One region of the Streptomyces sp. NBC_00286 genome, then DNA from elsewhere that is predicted to be linked to it. Evidence: predicted binding sites of a transcription regulator. Region 1 holds the regulator's gene; the other holds the start of a gene.

Evidence for each region. Region 1 encodes HspR, which represses chaperone genes until heat shock. Its sites were predicted from a motif close to TTGAGNNNNNNNNNCTCAA; they were not measured.
Region 2: the regulator HspR is predicted to act here: its motif matches at 1,585-1,603, upstream of lon (endopeptidase La).

What each region holds. Positions count from the first base shown of each region.
Region 1 is NZ_CP108054.1:4,736,179-4,739,580, forward strand. Features, by position in the region: gene OHT21_RS21580 (IS630 family transposase) at 7-690, opposite strand; gene OHT21_RS21585 (helix-turn-helix domain-containing protein) at 687-1,127, opposite strand; gene OHT21_RS21590 (heat shock protein transcriptional repressor HspR) at 1,249-1,698, opposite strand; gene dnaJ (molecular chaperone DnaJ) at 1,706-2,902, opposite strand; gene grpE (nucleotide exchange factor GrpE) at 2,978-3,402, opposite strand, start outside.
Region 2 is NZ_CP108054.1:3,216,811-3,220,212, forward strand. Features, by position in the region: gene lon (endopeptidase La) at 1-1,562, opposite strand, end outside; gene OHT21_RS14415 (DinB family protein) at 1,722-2,321, shown strand; gene OHT21_RS14420 (M15 family metallopeptidase) at 2,380-3,039, shown strand; gene OHT21_RS14425 (HAD domain-containing protein) at 3,058-3,402, opposite strand, start outside.

The DNA.
Region 1 (3,402 bases):
CGCGGCTTAATTTCGCTGTGTGGTTGGGTAGAGGTGGCGTAGTTTCACGCGTGCGTCGTCGGTGGTGAACTGCCAGTCGACTTGGCGCTGGTTGCTGTTGGTCTGTTGCTGCCAGGCAGCAAGTTCGGCGTTGAGTACGGCGAGGTCGTCGAGGCGGCGGTCCAGGCACTGGCGGGTGAGCGCGGAGAGCTCGATCTCGGCGATGTTGAGCCAGGACCCGTGTTTGGGGGTGTGGTGGATCTCCAGGCGCTGGGTCAGCGCGAAGGCCTTTGCCGGGTCGAACGCCTCGTAGAGCGAGGCGGTGGTGTGGGTGTTGAGGTTGTCCATCACCAGCACGACCGTGGCGGCGTCGGGGTAGTCCACGGTCAGCAGGTGCTCGACCTGGTGCGCCCAGTCGACCCTGGTCCGGCGGGGCTGCGCGTCCACGCGTCGCCATCCGCGCAGCGGCTCGACCCAGCAGAAGATCGAGCAGGTCCCCGAGCGGACGTACTCGTTGTCCTCGCGGCGGTCACGGCCCGGCCGCGCGGGAAGCGGATCACGGACGTGGCCGAGCAACTGGTACGGTTTCTCGTCCATGCACACCACCGGGCGCGTCGGGTCGAAGGGCCGGTGGTAGACCGCCAGGACATCCTCCATCGCCGCGGCGAAGGCCGCATTCGCAGCGGGCGGGATGGTCCAGCACTTCTTCACGTGAGGGCGCAGTTCCGTTTTTTTAAGACCCGCCCGATCGTGGAGTGGTCCAGATCCGGGATGTCCTCGGCCAGCGCGACGTGCTTCTCCAGCAGGCGCAGCGACCAGCGGGCGTGTCCTTTGGGCGGCTTCGAGCAGGCCAGCGCAATCAGCCTTGCCTCGACCTCGCCGGTCACCGGGGAGGGCACCGGCGGCAGTGCGCGTTCCTTCCGGCCGACCGTGGCCCACACATCGCCGCCGGTCTCCGCGTACCGCTTCGAGATCAGGCGGACCGAATCGCACGAGACCCCGACCCGCTCCGCGATCACCGCCCGCGGAGCGACCTCGCCGGCCGAGGTGTCCAACGCGAGCAGCACCCGCGCCCGCCTGATCATCGACGCGCTGCGGACCCCCGTCGTCGTCACACGCTCCAACGCCCGACGGTCTTCGGCACTCAAGACAACCGGATACTTCTTCTGCGAGGACACGGCACCCCTGCCCGGCCGAACGGAAGCATCAAGCGAAGCCTGCCCGACCCCAACTCCACCAACCAGAACGACACTTAGTCGCGACAGTCTACTAGTCCGACTGCTGGCGCTTCGGGCGCCAGACCACCAGCGCGCTCGTCTGCTGGACGTCCTGGTACGGGACCAGGTCGCGGCGGTACGAGGCGTGGACCGCGGCCTCTCGCTGCTGCATCGCCGCGGCGGCGCCGTCCAGGGCCGCCTGCATTTCCGCTACGCGGGCCTGCAGCGCGGCGACCTGGTTCTCCAGTTCGATGATGCGCTTGATGCCGGCCAGGTTGATGCCCTCGTCCTGCGACAACTGCTGGACCGTGCGCAGCAGTTCGATGTCGCGGGCCGAGTAGCGCCGGCCCCGCCCGGCCGTGCGGTCGGGGGAGACCAGGCCGAGGCGGTCGTACTGGCGCAGGGTCTGGGGGTGCAGACCGGAGAGCTGGGCCGCCACCGAGATGACGTACACCGGGGTTTCCTCGGTCAGCTCGTACGGGTTGCGTCGACGGCCATCCATGGTCTCCTCATGCTCCCTTCGCCGCCTGGAACAGCTCGGCCCGCGGATCCTCGCCCGCGGTCGCCTCGCGGTACGCCTCGAGCGCGTCACGCGCCTTGCCCGACACATCCTTGGGGACCACGACCTCGACGGTGACCAGCAGGTCCCCGCGGGTGCCGTCCTTACGGACCGCGCCCTTGCCGCGGGCGCGCATCGTCCGCCCGTTGGGCGTGCCCGGCGGCAGTTTCAGGGTGACCGGCGGCCCGCCCAGGGTGGGCACCCGGACCTCCCCGCCCAGCGCCGCCTCGGCGAACGTCACCGGCACCGTCACCGTGAGGTTGTCGCCCCTGCGGCCGAAGACCGGGTGGGCTCCCACATGCACGATGACGTACAAGTCGCCCGCAGGACCGCCCCGTTCGCCCGGAGCGCCCTTGCCGCGCAGCCGGATCCGCTGGCCGTCGCTGACGCCCGCGGGGATCCGTACCTGCATCGTGCGCGAGGACTTGGCGCGGCCGCTGCCCTTGCAGATCTCGCAGGGGGTCTCCGCGAGCAGACCGCGGCCCTTGCAGTCGGGGCACGGGTCGGTGAGCGAGAAACCGCCGCCCGAACCGCGCGCCACCTGACCCGTGCCGACGCACGTCGAGCACACGCGCGGTGTGCCGTTCGCGTCGCCGGTGCCGGAACAGGCCTTGCAGGGTGACTGGGAGGACATCCGCAGCGGAACGGTCGCGCCGTCCACCGCCTCCGTGAAACTCAGCGTGACCTCGGACTCGATGTCCTGGCCGCGCCTGGGCTGCGTACGCGTGCCGGTGCCCGTGGCGCCGCCCCGGTTGAACAGGCCCCCGAAGACGTCACCGAGGCCGCCGCCGAATCCGCCGCCGGCGCCGCCCGCCCCGCCCTGGCCGGGTGCGCCTCCGAAGAGGTCGCCCAGGTCGAAGTTGAACGTGCCGCCGGCGCCCGCGCCGGGGCCCGGCCTGAAGCCGCCGTTGCCGAAGAGGGTGCGCGCCTCGTCGTACTCCTTGCGCTTCTTGGGGTCCCCGAGGATGTCGTTCGCCTCGGAGATCTCCTTGAAGCGCTCCTCGGCCTTGTCGTTCCCCTTGTTGGCGTCCGGGTGGTACTCGCGAGCGAGCTTCCGGTACGCCTTCTTGATCTCGGCCTCGGTGGCGTCTTTGGGGACGCCGAGGACCTTGTAGTAGTCCTTCTCGATGAAGTCCTTGGTGCTCATCCTCGACGTCCCTCCTTCCATCTCACGCGCCGTACGGTCCGTACGTTCATTCGTACGCCCCGTACGGCGCCGACGTCAGCCCTCGTCCGGGCCACCGTTCTCCTTGTCCTCGGCCGGCGACTGCGAGGATTCCGCCTCGTCGGCCTTGACGGTCTGCGCGCCCGGCTGCGGCTCGGCGACCGCCACCCGCGCGGGGCGGATGGTGCGCTCGCCGAAGCGATACCCCGGCTGCAGAATCGCCACGCACGTCGTCTCCGTGACGTCCGGGGCGTAACTGTGCATCAGGGCCTCGTGGATCGTCGGGTCGAAGGGCTCGCCCTCCTTGCCGAACTGCTGGAGGCCCAGCTTCGCCGCGACGGTCTCCAGCGACTCGGCCACCGACTTGAAGCCGCCGACCAGTTCGCCGTGATCCCGCGCGCGCCCGATGTCGTCGAGTACGGGCAGGAGCTCGGTCAGGAGGTTCGCGATGGCGATCTCCTTGACCTGGATCCGGTCCCGCT
Region 2 (3,402 bases), 1.5 Mb from region 1:
TGCCGCGGCAGCAGGTGGTCGCGGGCGATGACGACCTTCTCGTCCTCGGTGTAGCCGTCGAGCCGCACCAGCTCCATGCGGTCGAGCAGCGCCTCCGGAATGGCTTCCAGGACGTTGGCCGTGGCGAGGAACACCACGTCGCTCAGGTCGAGTTCGACCTCCAGGTAGTGGTCGCGGAAGGTGTGGTTCTGGGCGGGGTCGAGGACTTCGAGCAGGGCGGCGGCCGGGTCACCCCGGAAGTCGGAGCCGACCTTGTCGATCTCGTCCAGGAGCACGACCGGGTTCATGGACCCGGCCTCCTTGATGGCGCGGACGATACGACCGGGCAGCGCGCCCACGTACGTACGCCGGTGACCGCGGATCTCGGCCTCGTCGCGTACGCCGCCGAGGGCGACCCGTACGAACTTGCGCCCCATCGCGTGCGCGACGGACTCGCCGAGGCTGGTCTTGCCGACACCGGGCGGCCCGACGAGCGCGAGCACGGCACCGCCGCGGCGCCCGCCGACGACTCCCAGTCCCCGCTCCAGGCGCCGCTTGCGCACGGCCAGGTACTCGGTGATGCGCTCCTTCACGTCTTCAAGACCGGCGTGCTCGGCGTCGAGGATCGCTTGGGCGCCCTGGATGTCGTACTCGTCCTGCGTGCGTTCGTTCCAGGGCAGTTCGAGGACGGTGTCGAGCCAGGTCCGGATCCAGGAGCCCTCGGGCGACTGGTCGCTCGACCGCTCCAGCTTGTCGACCTCCTTGAGGGCCGCCTCGCGGACCTTCTCGGGCAGATCGGCGGCCTCGACGCGGGCCCGGTAGTCGTCGGACTCCTCGCCGTCCTGCTCACCGTTCAGCTCGCGCAACTCCTTGCGTACGGCCTCGAGTTGCCGCCGCAGCAGGAACTCGCGCTGCTGCTTGTCGACGCCTTCCTGTACGTCCTTGGCGATGGACTCGGCGACGTCCTGCTCGGCAAGGTGCTCGCGGAGCTGCTCGGTGGCGAGTTTCAGCCGGGCGACGGGGTCGGCGGTCTCGAGGAGCTCGACCTTCTGCGCGGTGGTCAGGAAGGGCGAGTACCCGGAGTTGTCGGCGAGGGCGGACACGTCGTCGATCGCCTGGACCCGGTCGACCACCTGCCAGGCGCCGCGCTTGCGCAGCCAGCTGGTGGCGAGGGCCTTGTACTCCTTGACGAGGTCGGCCACTTGGCCGGGCAGCGGATCGGGCACGCTCTCGTCGAGCCTCGCCCCCTCGACCCACAGCGCGGCGCCTGGCCCGGTGGTCCCGGCCCCGATCTTCACCCGCCCACGCCCGCGGATCAGCGCGCCCGGGTCGCCGTCGGCCAGCCTGCCGACCTGCTCGACGGTCCCGAGCACACCCGTACTCGCGTACGTCCCGTCGATCCGTGGAACAAGCAGCACCTTCGGCTTGCTTCCCCCACTGGACCGTGCGGCGGCCTGCGCGGCCTCCACCGCGGCTCGTACATCGGCATCGTTCAGGTCCAGGGGCACCACCATCCCGGGCAGCACGACCTCGTCGTCGAGCGGCAGCACGGGCAGGGTGAGCGGTGTGGACGTCGAAGTCATGGTCTCCCCTATGGCAGTCAAGTTGAGTTATGCAGACTCAATGCACAGGGGTTGCGGAATGTTCCCGCCACCAAGGGCCGTTCGCTGTCAGCGATCACAGACGGCTCAGCGGTCAACAAAGCCGGTGAACATTGATCACCCGAACGGCAGACTGACCCCATGACCGCACCGGACCCGGATCCCAAAGCCGACCTGCACTTCTACCTGCAGTCCGCCCGCGACGCCCTGCTGTGGAAGCTCGAAGGCCTCTCGGAGTACGACGCCCGCCGCCCCCTGACGCCGACCGGCACCAACATCCTGGGCCTGGTCAAACACGTGGCAACCATGGAGCTGGGCTACCTCGGCGACACCTTCGGACGACCGTCCGGCGAGCCGCTGCCCTGGATGGACGACGGTGCGGAAACCAACGCGGACATGTGGGCAACCGCCGACGAGTCACGCGAGTACATCGTGGGGCTCTACCGGCGGGCATGGGCCCACGCGGACGCCACGATCGACGCGCTGGCGCTGGACACGATCGGCAAGGTGCCGTGGTGGCCCGACGACAGGGACGAGGTGACGCTGCATCACGCCGTCGTGCGCATGATCGCCGAGACGCACCGGCACGCAGGTCACGCCGACATCGTCCGGGAACTCATAGACGGCATCGCGGGGATGAACAAGGGCAACGACGGCATGGCGCCGGGCGATGCGGCATGGTGGGAGAACTATCGAAGCCGGCTGGAGCGTACGGCTCGGGAAGCCGAACGGGACGCGTGACGTCGGATCAGGCAAAGGATTGGGCTGACGCCGCGAGTCGTTAGGCCATGATCGGTCCATGCCCGAGATCGTGTTGATGTCAGACCCGAAGATCGCAGCCATACCCGTGGTGGACTGCGACGAACCGCTCCTCGACGTCCGGCTCCACGAGCCGTTCCCCATAGACGTCGACGCTCGCAGAAATGATGCCTCAGGGGCCTTCGCTCACCTGCGGGAAGGCGTCCTGACCCGGCTCCTCGACGCACAAAAGCTGCTGCCGGACAGCATCCATCTGCTGTTCGTCGAGGGATACCGGCCACCCGCCTTGCAGCGTTCGTACTTCGAGGGATACGCCGACGAACTTCGGAGCAACAACCCCGACTGGACTCCGGAACAACTCCGCGCTGCCGCAAGCCGCTACGTGTCCCCTCCGGAGATCGCCCCGCACAGCGCCGGCGCCGCCGTCGACCTCACCCTCGTCACGGCCGCCGGCCAGGAACTCGACATGGGAACCCGAGTGAACGCCAGCCCGGAGGAGAGCGAAGGCGCCTGCTACACCGCCGCCCCCAACATCGGCCCGGAAGCGCGAGCCAACCGGCAGCTTCTCGTCGATGCGCTGACGGCGGCGGGCCTCGTCAACTACCCGACCGAGTGGTGGCATTGGTCCTACGGCGACCGCTACTGGGCACTTGCCACGGGCGCCGAGCACGCCGTCTACGGGCCACGGGAGCTTGCCTGAGGCGCCCGGGACCGTCCCTCACGCTGCGCGCAGCCACTCCTCGAGCACGGCGAAGTCCGTATCGATGAGGCCGATCGTGGAATCGACGCGGTGGAGAAGTGCCTGCCCTGGATGGTGCGTTGACACCCAGGCGCGATCGAGATCGGTCAACTCGTCGTCGACCCAGATGAACGGGCGTCCCGCCGCGGTCTCGACGAGGGCTCGGGTCTTCCAGTGCAGCCCGCCTGCCTCGTCCTCCTCCGGCGCGTCCGGCAGGTCCGCCACGGGAAGCTCAGGCAGCCCGAGCAGCGGCGCTATCACCTCGTTGGCATCGTCCATCCAGGCCGTGGCCCACACCAAGGTGCAGGACAGCGCCAGCAAACG